3 regions of the Micromonospora sp. CV4 genome follow, and region 2 is predicted to be linked to each of the others. Evidence: riboswitches for the same ligand, from Rfam matches in the RefSeq annotation. Region 2 holds a riboswitch; each other region holds the start of a gene.
The links. Region 2 has a riboswitch for cyclic di-AMP ahead of EAD98_RS25500 (hypothetical protein). Riboswitches for the same ligand answer to the same signal wherever they lie in the genome.

Region 1: linked by a shared signal. The riboswitch ahead of EAD98_RS20340 (NlpC/P60 family protein) and the one ahead of EAD98_RS25500 (hypothetical protein) in region 2 are both predicted to bind cyclic di-AMP.
Region 3: linked by a shared signal. The riboswitch ahead of EAD98_RS01700 (transglycosylase family protein) and the one ahead of EAD98_RS25500 (hypothetical protein) in region 2 are both predicted to bind cyclic di-AMP.

The regions. Positions count from the first base shown of each region.
Region 1 is NZ_RCVI01000295.1:25,926-31,456, reverse strand. Features, by position in the region: gene EAD98_RS20345 (N-acetylmuramoyl-L-alanine amidase) at 1-1,208, opposite strand, end outside; cyclic di-AMP (ydaO/yuaA leader) riboswitch at 1,440-1,576, shown strand; gene EAD98_RS20340 (NlpC/P60 family protein) at 1,652-2,629, shown strand; gene dcd (dCTP deaminase) at 2,689-3,267, opposite strand; gene EAD98_RS20330 (pyridoxamine 5'-phosphate oxidase family protein) at 3,367-3,924, shown strand; tRNA gene EAD98_RS20325 (tRNA-Gly) at 4,070-4,143, shown strand; gene EAD98_RS20320 (hypothetical protein) at 4,280-4,669, shown strand; gene EAD98_RS20315 (DUF3592 domain-containing protein) at 4,735-5,292, shown strand; gene EAD98_RS20310 (glyoxalase/bleomycin resistance/extradiol dioxygenase family protein) at 5,377-5,531, shown strand, end outside.
Region 2 is NZ_RCVI01000361.1:23,908-29,438, forward strand. Features, by position in the region: gene EAD98_RS25490 (heavy metal translocating P-type ATPase) at 1-1,183, opposite strand, end outside; gene EAD98_RS25495 (YibE/F family protein) at 1,495-2,871, shown strand; cyclic di-AMP (ydaO/yuaA leader) riboswitch at 3,038-3,168, shown strand; gene EAD98_RS25500 (hypothetical protein) at 3,173-4,192, shown strand; gene EAD98_RS25505 (carbonic anhydrase) at 4,251-4,961, opposite strand; gene EAD98_RS25510 (helix-turn-helix domain-containing protein) at 5,164-5,502, shown strand.
Region 3 is NZ_RCVI01000139.1:5,481-11,011, reverse strand. Features, by position in the region: gene EAD98_RS01715 (hypothetical protein) at 1-3, shown strand, start outside; gene EAD98_RS01710 (SDR family oxidoreductase) at 111-809, opposite strand; gene htpG (molecular chaperone HtpG) at 972-2,888, shown strand; cyclic di-AMP (ydaO/yuaA leader) riboswitch at 3,145-3,316, shown strand; gene EAD98_RS01700 (transglycosylase family protein) at 3,316-3,984, shown strand; gene EAD98_RS01695 (hypothetical protein) at 4,052-4,393, opposite strand; gene dinB (DNA polymerase IV) at 4,495-5,531, opposite strand, start outside.

The DNA.
Region 1 (5,531 bases), on a different contig from region 2:
CCGGGCACGTTGTCGTGACCGATGATGTGCTGACGGTCCAGCGGGATACCCAGCCGCAGGGCGAGGTGCCGGACCAGTTTGGCGGAGGTCCGGTACATCGCCTCGGTGTACCAGGTGCCCTGCGCGGCGAAGCCCTCGTGTTCCAGCCCGATCGACTTGGCGTTGACGTACCAGTTGCCGGCGTGCCAAGCGACGTCCTTGGTCTTCACGTGCTGGGCGATGTGCCCGTCCACCGAGCGCAGCGAGTAGTGCCAGCTCACGTAGGTCGGGTCCTGGACGAGTTGCAGCGTGGTCGCCCAGCTCGCCTCGGTGTCGTGGATGACGATGTACTCGATCTTCTGCCGGCCGGGCCGGTCGGAGAGGTCGTGGTTGCCGTAGTCCCCGGCGCCGAACGCCTCGTACGGCGCCGGGATCCACTCGCAGGAGATGGTGCTGGGGCACTCCAGCCCGTCCGGACGGGCGAGCCGGCGCAGTCCCAGCCGGTCCAGCCACGAACGCTGAGGTTGGATCGCCCGGGCCGGCAGCGTGATCCGCTGGCCGTCGTCGGTCACCCGGGACTCGCCGGCGCCGATGGTGGTGAACACCTCGTCGGCGAAGGCCGCCGCGGCGTCCGCGCTGTCCGCGCCCGCGTAGCGGGCCACCGCGCCGTACCAGGCCGCCGGGTCGGTGTCGGCGCCCACCGGCGCGCCGAGCTCCCGCTGGTAGGCGGCCAGCAGCGCGGCGCCGCCAAGGATGTTGACGCTCGCGTCGGTACGCAGCGACTCGGGCGCGGCACCGGTCAGGGCGGCGGCGGCGTCCACGGTCTGCAACGCGGCGGCGGGCGGCGCGGGATCCTCGGCCGGGCGGGGCGCCACCACCCGTGCCGGCCGCGAGTCGTCGCCGCGCGGGTCCTCGGTGCCGGCATCGTGGTGGCCGCGCCCCGGCAGGGCGGCCACGTGCCGGGCGTCGGTCAGGTGCATCGGGCCGTAGCCGCCGCTGGTGCTCGGCGTACCGGCGTTGGTGTCCCAGCGTGACTCCAGATAGGAGACGCCGAGCAGCACGTCGGCCGGCACGCCGTACTCGGTGGCCGCGGCGACGTACTGCTGCTGACGGTCGGCCGCGGGCGCGGCCACGGCGGGGCTGGCGGGTAGCGGTACCGCGGTCGCGGCCGCGACCACGGCGGCGGCGAGCAGCGCGCGCCGGCCGGTGGACAGGGTTGGACGGTACATCGAACCCCCTAGATCTGGCGGGTGAAGATGAGGCCACCTTCGCCCCGCCCGGAGCCCGCGTCAATACCTTTCCATCCAGCGGAGTATGTAGAAGAAAACTTTCGTCGTCGGTCGTCGTCCCCCGCAATCGGTACGGAGTGTCACGGCCCCACCGGTTGCGGATCGGTAACGGCCGTCTCTACTCTGGTCATTCGTCGGGCCGACAGCAGCTCCGCCCACCCGGGCGGTAACGGACCGACACCGCCGAGTCGCTTCTCAGCGAACCGGGGACCCAGGTTTCCTGGGGTGAATCCGCAGTCACTGCGGTAGGGCGCCCACCTTCCCGCCCGAACCCGTCAGCTAACCCGGTAGGCGGTCAGGAAGAAGGAGTACGGAACCCGGTGGCTCACCAAGCCCCGCGGCCGTCGTCCGAGCGGCCGGCGTCAGCCGGCCCGACGTCGATCGTGCCGCGCCCACGCTGGTCCCGCTTCACCACCGCCCTCGCCGCCCTGGTCGGCGTCGCCGTCGTCCTGACCGGCAGCGCCACGGCGGCCCACGCCGACCCGTCCGTCGCCGAGATCGAGCGCCAGATCGACGCCGACTGGAACAAGCTCGAACCGATCATCGAACGACACAACGCCACCCGTACCGACCTGGCCGGGAAGCGCAGGCAGGCCAACGCGCTGGCCGCCCGGATCGCCCCGCTGGAGCGCCAGGTCGACGCCGCGATGGACAAGGTCAGCTCCCTGGCCGTCCGCGCGTACAAGGGTGAGAACGTCTCCACCGTCAACGCCGTGCTGGGCAGCAGCTCGCCCAGCGAGGTGGTCGGGCAGCTGGAGATGCTCGACCGGTTCGCGCACGACCAGCAGCAGGACGTACGGCAGGTGGCCGACCTGCGCGACGAGTTGGCCCGGCAGAAGGCGCCACTGGACGAGATGGTGGCCCAGCTGACCCGCACCGAGGCCCAGCTGGCGGCCAAGAAGAAGCAGATCAACGACGAGATCGACCGGCTGCAGAAGCTGCGCCTCAAGGTCTACGGCAACGGTGGCGGCGGCCCGCTGCGTCCAGCGCCCTGCCCGGCGAGCTACCCCGGCGGCGGTGCCGGTGTGGCGGTCAAGTTCGCCTGCGCGCAGATCGGCAAGCCCTACGTCTGGGGCGCCGAGGGCCCGAACTCGTACGACTGTTCCGGCCTGATGCTGGCCGCCTGGGCCAAGGCCGGGGTGTCCCTGCCGCACAACGCCGCACAGCAGAGCCGGGTCACCAAGGACGTCAGCAGGGCCGACCTGCGTGCCGGTGACCTGGTCTTCTACTACAGCGACATCCACCACGTCGGCATGTACGTCGGCGGTGGCTGGGTCGTGCACGCCTCGCAGGCCGGCCAACCGGTCAAGATGAAGAAGGTCGACGACGGCCCGATCCACAGCTACGGCCGCCCGGGCTGATCCCCGGTGACCGATGGGCCCGTCGCGATCTGTCGCGGCGGGCCCTCGTCGTTACGGCCTCAGCGGGTCGGCCAGGTGCGCCAGTGCTGCCAGGCGCGGCTCGGGGTCGGGCCGCGCTGACCCTGGTAGCGCGAGCCGTAGACCACCGAGCCGTACGGGTGCTCGGCCGGCGAGGAGAGCCGGAAGATGCAGAGCTGCCCGATCTTCATGCCCGGCCAGAGGGTGATCGGCAGGTTCGCCACGTTCGACAGCTCCAGCGTCACGTGCCCGGAGAAGCCCGGGTCGATGAAGCCGGCCGTGGAGTGCGTGAGCAGGCCGAGGCGGCCCAGGCTCGACTTGCCTTCGAGGCGGCCGGCGAGCTGGTCACCGAGCGAGATCACCTCCAGCGTCGAGGCGAGCACGAACTCCCCCGGGTGCAGCACGAACGGCTCGCCGTCGGGCACCTCGACGACCGAGGTGAGGTCGTCCTGCTGCATGGCCGGGTCGATGTGGGTGTAGAGATGGTTGTTGAAGACCCGGAACAGCCGGTCGAGTCGTACGTCGATGCTGGACGGTTGGACCAGGGTGGGCTCGAACGGCTCCAGGCCCAGCGTGCCGGCCTTGATCTCGGAGACCAGGTCGCGGTCGGAGAGCAGCATCGGACCACCATAGCGGCGTTGCCGGCAACAGCCAGATTCGGTGCCGGTGACCAGCGCGTCGAGGTCGCTGGTCGTACATTTGTTCGATAGAATGCCGGCATGGCTTCCTGGTCCGAATTCGCCGCCGACGAGCCCCGACTCGCCGACGGGATCCGCGTTCTCCTCCAGCAGTACGGGCCGGGCTTCGGCTACCTGGCCACGGTCCGCGCCGACGGCGGGCCGCGGGTCCATCCGGTCTCCCCGGTCATCACCGACGAGGGTCTCTTCTGCTTCATCCTCGACTCGCCGAAGCGTCGCGACCTCGAACGGGACGGCCGCTACGCGCTGCACTCGTTCCCGCCGGAGGAGAGCGACGACGAGGCGTACGTGGCGGGGCGCGCCTGGCCGGTCACCGATCCGGCCCGGGTGGCCCGGCTGGCGCAGAGCGCGCGGGCGGCCCCGCAGGTCGACTGGCGGCTGTTCGAGTTCACCGTCGACGTGGCGATGCTGGCTCGCCGCGAGCAGCACGGCATGGGCATTCCGGGTGGCGCGCCCGGCCGTCCGGCCGTCCAGGTCTGGCTTGACCCGCACGCTCCGCCCGCCGCGGCCGGGCCGTCTTCCGTGCCGCAGACCCGCCCGGCCCGCCGCAGCCGTGACGTCCAGCGCTCGGCCGCCTGACCGCGGCCCACGATCCGGTCCTGGGGAAAGACGCCGGTGCCGGCTCCGTCGTGACGGGGCCGGCACCGGTGGTACGCGGGCAAGCTGCGGACCACGGGGTACCTGGGTGCACCGGCTGGGTGACTCAGGTACAGTGGTGCCGCTTGCGGGTGTAGTTCAATGGCAGAACATCAGCTTCCCAAGCTGACAGTGCGGGTTCGATTCCCGTCACCCGCTCCAACGCGAAGGCCCTGGTCAGGATGCCGAATCCGAGCCGGGGCCTTCGAGCTTCCAAAGGTCGGTGACTGTCGATCGGCCATCCTCCGCCGGACGGTCGGGTGACGACGAGCGGCCCGCGGGCGACCATGATGTCGAGATGACCACGGTGGACGACCGGCCGGAGGGCACTGAGCCGGTATCGATCCGTGCCCGCACCCGCGCGCTGCGCCTCGGGGCGGCGATCCCCCTCGCGATCGTCGGTTTTCCGTTCCTGCTGGGGATGGCATTCAACCTGATCTGGTGGTCACCGGCGCTCGGCGGCCCGGGTCCCAACCCGTGCGATCCTGCCATCGACGGGTGGGGAGCCTGCTGGCGTCCGGAGCAGCGGACCTTCTGGATCGTGGCCGCTGCGGCCGGGCTGCCGGGCGCGGTCTGCCTCGTGCTCACGCTGGTCCGAATTTTCCGCACCGGCCGCTGGTGGCCGTGGCCGATCGCGGCGGCGGCGCTCCTCATCGCCTGCAGCCTGGCGCTGTCACAGATTCCTTGAATGCAGGGCGGGGTTCGAGTCCGGCGGGCTCGGCCGGGGTTGCGTCGCGTCGGCACGATGAGCCGGTGCGTCGCCTGATCATGATCCTGAGGCGCCCGGTCTGGGTGACCGTCGGCTGCGTGCTGCTGATGGTGATCGGTGGTGCGTTGTTCTGGTTGCCGATGCGCACCCAGTCCGCGCTTGAGGACTGGGAGACCGAGTTGCGGGCCACCGGTGTACCGGCGCGGGGGATCATCTACGACCGGGTGGCGAAGCGCGGTGGCACCTCCACCACAATGCATCTCCGGTACGACGTGGCCGGCAGGACGTACGAGCAGGAGATCGGCTGCGTCGAGGTGTGCCTGCCGGTCGGCGATGAGGTGTCGATCTGGGTGAACCGCGCCGATCCGAGTGACTTCGTCACCGACTTCGACGAGCTGAGCGGACATCGGGGCCGCATCCAGGGCGTCTTGGGCGCGGCCGGATTCGTGGTCCTGGTCGCGGGGATCCTTCTCACGCTCTCCCGCATCCCGTTCCGCAAGTGGTTCCCCGCCCGCGTGCGGCCACGGCGGTCCGGCGCTCCGAGCAGGGACGGCCGCGCGTTCACGAGCCGTTCGAAGCACAAGCGGGTCGGTCGACACTGAGCCGATGCAGGGCACCTCCGCACTCGGCCGAGGTCGATGCCGATGAGTCATTTGCCGGCTAGTGTCCGGCCTGGAGGTGGTCCCGTGTTCACCGAAGCGTTTCCGATCGTGACTACGCCCGACCTGCCGAGACTGATCGCGTTCTACCGGGATGTCGTCGGCTTCGAGCAGATCTACCGGTTCCCGGACGACGGCGAGCCGGAGTTCGTCGCCCTCCGCCTGGGCAACAGCGAGCTGGG
Region 2 (5,531 bases):
TCAGCGTGCCGGTCTTGTCGAACAGCACCGCGTCGACGGTCCGCATCCGCTCCAGCGCCAACCGGTCCTTGACCAGGATGCCGGACCGCGCGGCCAGCGCGGTGGAGAGCGCGACGACCAGCGGAATCGCCAGCCCGAGCGCGTGCGGGCAGGCGATCACCAGGACGGTGACCGCGCGGACCACCGCCTCGTCGGGCCGGCCGAGCACGGTCCAGACCAGCACGGTCAGCACGGCCGTGCCGGTTGCCAGGTAGAACAGCGCGGCGGCGAACCGGTCCGCCAGCAGTTGGGCCCGCCCGCCGGAGCGCTGCGCCTGCGCGACCATCCGCTGGATGCCGGCGAGCGCGGTCTGTTCACCCAACGCCTCGACGCGCACCCGGATCGCCGAGTCGGTGGCGACGGTGCCGGCCACCACCCGGTCCCCTGCCGACCGGGCGACCGGACGCGACTCGCCGGTGATCATCGACTCGTCCAGCTCGGCGCCACCGTCGACGATCCGACCGTCCGCCGGAACCCGCCCACCCGGCCGGACCAGCACCACGTCACCCACCCGCAGCTCGGCCACCGGCACCGGCTCGATCCGCCCGTCCGCCGTCACCCGCTCGGCGTCGTCGGGCAGCAACGCGGCCAGCGCCGCGAGCGCGCCTCTGGCCTGACCGATCGCCTTCATCTCCTGCCAGTGCCCGAGCAGCATGATGGTGACCAGCGCGGCCAGCTCCCACCAGAAATCCAGGTCGAAGGCACCCGCACTGGTGGCCAGTGATGCGGTGTAGGCGACGGTGATCGCCATCGCGACCAGCAGCATCATGCCCGGCGCCCGATCGCGGACCTCGCGGACCGCACCCACCAGGAACGGCCAGCCGCCCCACCAGAACACCACCGAGCCGAGCACGGGCCCGACCCAGGACCGGCCCGGGACGTCCAGGTCGAGACCGAGCCGGTCCAGCACCAGGTGACTGGTCAACACCACCGGCACGGTGAGCGCCAGGCAGATCCAGAACCGGCGGCGGAACATCGCCGGATCGTGCCCCGCATGCTTGTCGTGCCCGCCGCGCTTGTCGTGCCCGCCGTGCTTGTCGTGCCCCGCGTGCTTGTCGTGCCCGCCGTGCTGCTGCGGCCCGCCGTCGGCGTGTCGCTGGTCGCCGGCAGGACGATCGGGGTCGGGCGGTGACGGAGCGGGCATGACTCCAACATGCCGCGCCGGAAACCGCCACGCGGGCGGTTCGACCACTCCGACACTCCGCCACGACCTGCGTCCCCGGGTCGGGCTGGTTAGCATTCCGACGATGGCCCTCCGGAACCCGCTACGCGCCCGGGCAGAGATGCCGCCCCGGTGCGGCGTCGCCGTCCGCCGACCGGGCCGAGCGCTCACCGTTCGTGATCACGCGGTCGCCATCCAGCGATTCGGCGCGCTCGTCGCCGCTTTCCCGCCGCGGCGCTGAACCGACCAGCCCGCCGGCACGTACCCCGCACCGGATCGTTGGGAGTCTCGCATTGGGTTCCGACCACACCCGTTCCGCTCCGTCCGCCCCGCCCCGGGTGCGACGGATCCTCTTCGCGACGGTGGTGCCCCTCTTCGTCGCGACCGTGCTCGCAGCGGTGGTGCTCTGGCCGCGCGACGGGTCACCGCAGACCGACGGTGGAGCGAACGTGCCGCGCTACCACGGCACGGTGACCCGGGTGGTGACCGAGCCGTGCCCACCGGCAGCTTCGAGCCCCGAGGGCACACCGGGGGTCGGGGACGGGCCGTGCGGCACGGTGGACGTGCGGGTGAACGACGGGCCGGCCTCCGGCCAGCAGATCCAGACACCGGTGCCGGCCGGACCGGGCGCTCCCCGGGTCGAGGTCGACGACGAGGTCATCCTGGTCGAGCTGACCGACCCGACCGACCCCACGGCCAGCAGTTGGAACATCGCCGAACACCAGCGCGGCGCGCCGCTGCTGTGGCTGGCGGTGATCTTCGCCGCCGCGATCGTCGCGTTCGGCCGGTGGCGTGGTCTGGCCGCGCTGGCGGGGTTGACCGCCAGCTTCGCCATCCTGCTCACCTTCGTGCTGCCCGGTATCGGCGCGGGCCGGTCACCGCTGCTGGTCGCTGTGGTCGGCGCCGCGCTGATCATGTTCGTGGTGCTCTACCTGACCCACGGAGTCAGCGCGCAGACCTCGGTCGCGGTGCTCGGCACCCTGGGCAGCCTGGTACTCACCGGCGTACTGGCCACCATCGTCACCGCCGCCACCCACCTCACCGGCTTCGGCAGCGAGGACGCCACCACCCTGTCGATGTTCCAGGCCGACGTCGACCTGCACGGCCTGCTGCTCGCCGGGATCATCATCGGCTCGCTCGGGGTGCTCGACGACGTGACGGTCACCCAGGCGGCCACCGTGACCGAGCTGGCCAACGCCAACCCCGGGCTGACCCGGTTGCAGCTCTACCGGGCGGCGACCCGGGTCGGCCGGGCGCACATCGCGTCCACCGTCAACACCATCGTGCTGGCGTACGCGGGCGCCTCCCTACCGCTGCTGCTCCTGCTCACCGCCGACTCGCGGCCGATCGGGCAGATCCTGACCAGCGAGTTCCTGGCGCAGGAGATCGTCCGCAGCGCGGTCGCCACGCTCGGGCTGATCGCCGCCGTGCCGCTCACCACCGGGCTGGCCGCGATGGTGACCGCAGCCGGCCGGCAGGGCGCCACGCCCACTGCGGCCACGCCCGCGCCGCGACCGCAGCCCGACCGCGCCGAGGCGCTGGCCGCACTGAGCTCCCCGCGTACGGGTCGACCCGACCCCACGTCGTCCGACCCGGCGCGGACCACACCCCCATCCCCCGCCACCGACCGGTGGCCAGATCCGAACAGGAGCACGGATACGGCATGGTGACACTCCTCAACGTGACCAGGCGGGGCGTTCGCCCTGAGAACCCCGTCACTGGTCACTCAACGCCATGGCGAAATGACGCTTTTAGTCGGTATCGGGGCGTAGCTCAGCCGGTGGGCTCTCGGGTAACCTCGCCGTCGGTTACCGATGAAGGCGCGAAGCGGCGCCTGCGGTACCACCGCCCAATCGCCAACCGGCGAGCCGGGAACCCAGGTACGTGGGGTGAATCCGCGACAGCGGTAGGGGCCACTTCCGCCCCGAACCCGTCAGCTAACCCGGTCGGCGGTCGACGGAAGGGAACATTGTGACGGCACCCCTACGCCGCTGGTTGACACCCGTGGTGGCCGTGATCGCCGCATTGACCGTGCTCGCCGGGCCGCTCCCGGCCCACGCCGCCCCGACGACCCCCACACCGTCCGGGCACGAGGAGGACGGCGAGCCCAAGCTGCTCACCGACGTCATCGAGCAGACCAACCGCAAGTACTCGGCGGCCAAGTCCAAACTGGACAAGTCCAAGAAGCGGCAGCTTGAGCTGGCGGTGGAGGTCACTCGGGCAAAGGCAGACCTGGACGCACTGGCACCGCAGGTCGGGCAGATCGCCTCCCAGTCGTACCGCACCGGCCGGATCGGGCCGATGGCGATGCTGCTGGAGAGCGAGGCCCCCGACTCCTTCGTCCAGCGCGCCGCCGCGCTCGACGAGATGAACATGGTCAACGAGAAGAAGCTCGCCGAGGTCAACGCGGTGAAGGAGCGTGCCGAGCAGGCCAAGCTGGCCCTCGACGCGGAGGTCCGCGAGCAGCAGAAGCAGACCGCCCTGATGGCCAAGGAGAAGCGCGACGCGGACAAGGCGCTCGCCCTGGTCGGTGGGAAGGGCTTCACCGGCGGGCTGGTGTCGGCCACCTCACCGGTCGCCCGGCTCGGCCCGGGCCGGACCGCCGACGGCGACTGGAAGCCCCAGTCGTGCAGCGAGAACGACCCGACCACGTCCGGCTGCGTCACGCCGCGCACGCTGCACGCCTACAAGGAGGTCAAGCGGGCCGGCTTCAACCGGTTCGTCGGCTGCTACCGCTCCGGCGGGCCGTGGGAGCACCCGAAGGGCCGCGCCTGCGACTGGTCGCTGCAGAAGAGCGGCTTCAGCCCGTGGCACAACGAGGACACCCGGACGTACGGCAACAACGTCGCGGCGTTCCTCATCCGCAACGCCGATCGGCTCGGCATCTACTACGTGATCTGGAACCGGCAGATCTGGTTCCCGGCGACCGGCTGGAAGTCGTACAGCGGGCCGTCGAACCACACCGACCACGTGCACATGTCGCTACTCTGACCCGCGCGCTCCTGTCCGAGGGCCGCCCCGCGTGACGCGGGACGGCCCTCGACGCGTTTCAGGCGGCCGGCGTGCCGGCGTCGATCGGCACATCGAGCGTCGCGGGCGGCACGGCGGCCACCGGACGCACCTCTCCGGCGGCGAGCCGGTACGACATCCCCACCACCGCGCACCGCCCCTGCGCGACCTCGTCGGCCAGCACGGGCGACTGCCCGAGCAGCGCCTCGACGGTCTGCGCGATGTGGATGTCGATGATGCCGTCGATGTCGTCCACCCCCTCGGCCGCGGCGCGGCGCAGGCTGGGCAGGACGGCGTCGACCACCGCGCGCAGGTGCCCCTGGGGCGGGGTGCCGGTGGCGGCCGACTGCCGGGCCGCCTGCACCGCACCGCACGAGTCGTGGCCGAGCACCACCACCAGCGGGGTGCCGAGCACGGTCACCGCGTACTCCACGCTGCCCAGCACCTCCGGGCCGGTGGTGTGCCCGGCGGTGCGGACCACGAACAGGTCACCCAGCCCACGATCGAAGATGATCTCGGCGGCCAACCGGGAGTCGGAGCAGCCGACGATCACCGCGAAGGGGTGCTGCCCGTCGGCCACCGCCGCACGGTGCCCGGCGTCCTGATTTGGGTGGCGCGGAATGCCGCTGACGAAGCGGCGGTTGCCGGCAGCCAGTTCGGCGTACGCCTGGGCCGGCACGGTCGGTGCTGACACCCGGTCGGCGGCCCGCTGCGGGCCCGGCTGCCCGCCGGGTGTACCGGGACGGCTCATCGCCCGCACCTCGTCTCCACGTGTTTTACCTGTTCAACCGAGCCTTCAGCGGGCTGGCTACAGGCGCTGACTCGGGCTCCACCGTCACACGCACCGCAAGATGCGTCAAGATATGCGTGATATAGATTTCATACGTTGGCCCCGGCCGGTCATCGGGCGACGCTTGAGGGCAGGGTCGACCAACGGGAGAGGCGGTCCCACGATGGCGAGCACGGCGACGGCGGCTGGCGGCACCGGCGGCCGGAACTGGACGTTCCTCACCAACCACGGGCACGTTCTGCTGGCCATCGGCCGCAACCCCACGGCGCGGCTGCGCGACGTGGCGGCCGAGGTCGGCGTGACCGAGCGGGCCGCGCAGGCGATCGTCGCCGACCTGGAGGCCGGCGGCTACCTGCACCGCACCCGGGTCGGGCGGCGCAACGAGTACACCCTCAACCCTGCCGGCCACTTCCGGCACCCCGCGGAGGCCGACCGCCAGGTCGGGGATCTGCTCGCGCTCTTCGCCGAGACACCCGCCCCGGAGGCCGCCCGCCCATCCTGACCGCCGTCGCCGGGCCGTTGCCCGCCAGC
Region 3 (5,531 bases), on a different contig from region 2:
TGACCGCCGCACGCCGAGGCGGGTGCGCGGACGGAGCTGACCGCGTACCCGAGGACGGGCCGCCGCCGGGGATGCCGGCGGCGGCCCGATCACGGTCGTGGTGTCGCGGCTCAGGGAAGCTGCGGGTAGAGCGCGGCCACCCCGCCGGAGAGGCCCGCCTGGACCCGCCGGCTGATGTCGTCGGTCACGATCTCGTACGCGTCGGCCTCGATGCCGTCCACGCCGAGCCGGGCGATCACCGCCGGGTCGGACTTCGGTCCGGCGACCGCGGCGGCCATGTCGGTGTCCATGTAGCCGACGTGCAGGCCGGCGACCCGGACACCCCGCTCGGCGAGCTGGATGCGCAGCGCGTTGGTCATGGCCCACTCGGCCGACTTGGCGGCGCCGTAGGGACCGTGGTGCGGAAGGTTCACCCAGGACAGCACGGAGAGCACGTTGAGGATGGTCCCGCCGCCGTTGCCGGCGATGACCGGCGAGAACGCCCGGATCATCGACAGGTTGCCGATGTAGTGGGTCTCGATCTCGAGCCGGATGAGGTCCAGATCGCCGTCCAGCAGGTCGGTTCGGGAGTCGATGCCCGCGTTGTTGATCAGCAGGTTCACGTCTCCGACCAGCTCGGCGGCGGCGGCCACCGAGGCGGGGTCGGTGATGTCCAGCCGCACCGGCGTCACGCCGGGCAGGTCGACGGTGTCCGGGTTGCGGGCGCCGGCGTAGACGGTGGCGCCGCGGGCGAGGAGTTCGGCGGCCAGGTGCCGGCCGAAGCCGCGGTTGGCGCCGGTGACGAGGGCGGTGCTTCCAGCGATCTTCATGGCCGGAACACTATCCGAGCTGACTTCTGTCCATCAAAGTCAGCTATGTCACGAGGGCGGCGCGCCCGGATCGGGAATACGACCCGGACGCGGGCACGGCCCGGCCGGTGACGGCTCGTATCCTTTCCGCGAACCTCCGCACGAGCCGAGAAGGGAGACGGTGTGAGCAATCAGGCCGAGACGTTGGAATTCCAGGCTGAGGCGCGTCAGCTCCTCCAGTTGGTCGTCCACTCGATCTATTCGAACAAGGACGTCTTCCTGCGGGAACTCATCTCTAACGCGTCCGACGCGCTGGACAAGCTGCGGCTGGCGACACTGGTCGACAAGGACCTCGTCGCCGACACCGACGACCTGCACGTCGCCATCGAGGTCGACCGGGACGCCCGCACCCTGACCGTGCGGGACAACGGCATCGGCATGACCCGCGACGAGGTGATCCGGCTGATCGGCACCATCGCCAAGTCGGGCACCGCCGAGCTGCTGAGCAAGCTGCGCGAGTCCGCCGACGCGCGTGCCTCGCAGGAGCTGATCGGCCAGTTCGGTGTCGGCTTCTACGCCGCGTTCATGGTCGCCGACCGGGTCACCCTGCTGACCCGAAAGGCCGGCGAGACCGGCGGCACCCGCTGGGAGTCCACCGGCGAGGGCACGTACTCGATCGAGACCGTCGACGAGGCGCCGCAGGGCACCACGGTGACCCTGCACCTGAAGCCGGCCGACACCGAGGACAACCTGCACGACTACACCGCCGAGTGGACCGTCCGCGAGATCGTCAAGCGGTACTCCGACTTCATCGCCTGGCCGATCCGGATGCGCGTCGAGCGCCCGGGCGCCGACGGCGCGGACGCCACCAGCGAGGTGCAGACGCTCAACTCGATGAAGGCGCTCTGGGCGCGGCCCCGCGACGAGGTCGACGCCGCCGAGTACAACGAGTTCTACAAGCACGTCAGCCACGACTGGGCCGACCCGCTCGAGGTCGTGCACATGAAGGGCGAGGGCACCTTCGAGTACGAGGCGCTGCTGTTCCTGCCCAGCCACGCCCCGCTGGACATGTTCGCCCCGCAGGGCCGCCGTGGCGTCCAGCTCTACGTCAAGCGCGTGTTCATCATGGACGACTGCGAGGCGCTGGTCCCCACCTACCTGCGCTTCGTCAAGGGTGTGGTCGACGCGCACGACCTGTCGCTGAACATCTCCCGGGAGATCCTCCAGCAGGACCGGCAGATCCAGATCGTCCGCCGCCGCCTGGTGAAGAAGGTCCTCGCCACGGTCCGGGACCTCAAGGCCAACCACCCCGAGCGCTACCGCACCTTCTGGACCGAGTTCGGCGCGGTGGTCAAGGAGGGGTTGATCGACGACGCCGACAACCGCGACATCCTGCTGGAGATCCTGTCGGTGCCCTCCACCCACGACCCGGCCGAGCCCACCGACCTGGCCGGCTACGTGGCACGGATGAAGGACGGTCAGAGCGACATCTGGTACGCCACCGGCGACTCCCGGGCCACCATCGAGAACTCCCCGCACCTGGAGGCGTTCCGGGCCAAGGGCCACGAGGTGCTGCTGCTCACCGACCCGGTCGACGAAGTGTGGGTCGAGCGGGTCGGCCAGTACGACGGCCGCCCGCTGCGCTCGATCGCCAAGGGCGAGGTCGATCTGGACACCGACGAGGAGAAGCAGCAGGCCGAGGCCGAGCGCGAGCAGCAGCGACAGGAGTTCGCCCCGCTGCTCGACTGGCTTGGCACCACCCTGACCGACAGCGTCCGCGAGGTCCGCCTGTCGTCGCGGCTGACCACGTCACCGGCCTGCGTCGTCGGCGACGCGCACGATCTCACCCCGACCCTGGAGAAGATGTACCGGGCGATGGGGCACGAGGTTCCGTCGACGAAGCGGATCCTGGAGATCAATCCCGGTCATCCCCTGGTTGCCGGGCTGCGCAAGGCCCACGAGCAGAGCGCGGGCTCCGAGGCTCTGACCGAGACGGCCGAGCTGCTGTACGGGCTGGCGGTGCTCGCCGAGGGTGGCGAGCTGGCCGACCCGGCCCGGTTCACCCGGGCCCTCGCTGACCGGCTGGCGCGCACCCTCTGACCGACCGATCCCTCCGGCCGGCGGGCCGCCCGTGCGACGGGCCCCGCCGGCCGGACCGTTCACGCCGCCCGCGCCGAGCTGCCCGTGGCCCGGCTCCGCCGATCGGAAACGGTCCATCGTGGTCACTGCACAGCCGCGCTACGCCCGCAACCGCTGCGCGGGCCGCCCCGTGTGGCTCGGTGAAGAAGTTCACAGGGGGTGGGCGACCCTCACCGACCGTGCCTAACGTCGGTCGGGTTCGCCAATGCGGACACCGCGACCGGCAACGCCAAATCCTGCCCCCGGTCGTCGGAACCAGTCACCCGGGCAGGAGCGGGGGACCCAACGTTCCTCGGTGCACGTCACCTCGGGGTGAAGCCGCCACCGCGCGGCCGGGCTCCTCGGCCCGAACCCGACAGCTCACCTCGCCGGCGTGGAGGAAGCTCACATGTCATCTGCACACACCGCCCGTCATCGACGGGTCACCACCCGCCGCGTCACCGTCGGCACCCTCGCCGTCGGCGCGGTCACCGGCGCCGTCGCCCTCTTCGGCCCGGCCGCCCCGGCCCAGGCCGGGGTCAACTGGGACGCGATCGCCCAGTGCGAGTCCAGCGGCAACTGGCACATCAACACCGGCAACGGCTACTACGGCGGACTTCAGTTCTCGCAGAGCACCTGGGCCGGCTACGGCGGCAAGAAGTACGCCGCCCGCGCCGACCTGGCCAGCCGCGGCGAGCAGATCGCGATCGCCGAGAAGGTGCTCGACGGGCAGGGCATCGGCGCCTGGCCGACCTGCGGCAGGAAGGGCGGCTCGTCGGGCGGCTCCGCCACGAAGTCCTCGACGAAGTCCGACTCGAAGTCCACCTCGAAGTCCGACTCGACGTCGAAGCCCCGGGAGCGGTCGACGCGCGGCGAGCAGCCGGCAACCCGCAACCACGAGCGCACCGCGCCGTCGACGGGCGCCGGAACGTACCTGGTCAAGCCGGGCGACACCCTGTCGGAGATCGCCCAGGCCCACCAGGTGACCGGCGGCTGGGAGGCCCTGTACGAGCGCAACCGGCAGCTGATCGGCGCCGACGCCGGCCTGATCTTCCCGGGTCAGCGGCTCGCTCTCTGACGCACGACGCGCGGGCGCCCGACCGGATTCCGGTCGGGCGCCCGCGGCGTGTCGAGAAGGGTGCGCGTCAGGCGGCCGACGCGGCTGCCTCCGGAAGCGACGACCAGGCCCGGCGCGCGATCGGAACGCCCTCGGCGGGCCGGTCAGCAGGTGTGGTGGTGCCCTCGTCCCGCTCCGACGTGGACGGTGTGTCGGCCGAACCGCGGGCCAGCCGCAGCGACTGTTCGGCGGAGCGGCGGGCCGCGCACGGCCACGGCTGGCCGGCGCAGAGCAGATTGCGGCAGGCGCCGTCCTCGTCCGGCTCATGTGCGCTGAGCACGTCGATCGCGAGCTGCCAGAGCAGTGGGTCGGTCACGTCGCCGGGACGCTGCTCGCGCCGGCTCGGACGGTTGCTGGTGTCGTCGGACATGGTGGTCCCCCCTGGATGGCTGATCGTCACTACGTGACCGCTCAGGCCGTCGCTAAACCCTCCGTCCCCTGTGATGTCCGCCCCGTCGCCACCCGGCACGGTCAGTCCGGCAGCAGCGGCATCTCGACGCCGGGATCCCGGCCGAGCAGCACCGCGCGGGTGAGCGCCGCCGACCCGAACCGGTCGCGGACCGCGTCCACCGCGGCGTCCAGCTCGGCGCCCGGATCGTGGTGGAACGGCAGCTCCGGCTGGACCGGGTTGTCGTCCAGGTTGCCGACCGAGACGCCGATCAGCGTGACGCCCCGCCGATCGATCTCGGGCAGGGCGGCCCGCAGCAGCGCCCGCGCGGCGGTTAGGAGCGGCGTGGTGTCCGCGGTCGCCTTGCCGATGGTGTGTGAGCGGGTGGCCCGGGTGTAGTCGCCGAAGCGCAGCCGCAGCATCACCGTGCGTCCGGAACGCCCGGCCGCCCGCATCCGCCGGGTGACCCGGTCGATCAGGCCGGCCAGGACGGCGTCCAGCTCCGCCGGCGCGTGCGGCGTACGGCTCAGGGCGTGCTGCGCGCCCATCGAGCCGCGCCGGCGACCGACCTGCACCGACCGGGGGTCGCGGTTGTGCGCCAGGGCGTGCAGGTGCCGGCCGGCGCCGGCGCCGAGCAGCGACACCAGCGCCGCCTCGCCGAGCCGGGCCACCTCGCCGACCGTACGGATCCGCCGTTCCCGCAGCTTCGCGGCGGTGATCGGGCCGACGCCCCAGAGCCGTTCCACCGGCAGCGGATGCAGGAACGCCAGCTCGGCGTCGGGCGCGACGACCAGCAACCCGTCCGGCTTGGCCACCCCGCTGGCCACCTTCGCCAGGAACTTCGTCCGGGCCACGCCCACGGTGATCGGCAGGTGGACCCGTTCGCGGATCTCCCGGCGCAACCGGTCGGCGATGTCGGCCGGCGGCCCGGCCAGCCGGCGAAGACCGCCCACGTCCAGGAACGCCTCGTCGATGGAGAGCCCCTCGACCAGCGGCGTGGTCTGCCGGAAGATCTCGAACACCGCCCGGCTGGCCGCCGTGTACGCCGACATCCGGGGCGGTACGACGATCGCGTCCGGGCAGAGCCGGCGCGCCTGCTGGCCGCCCATGGCGCTGCGTA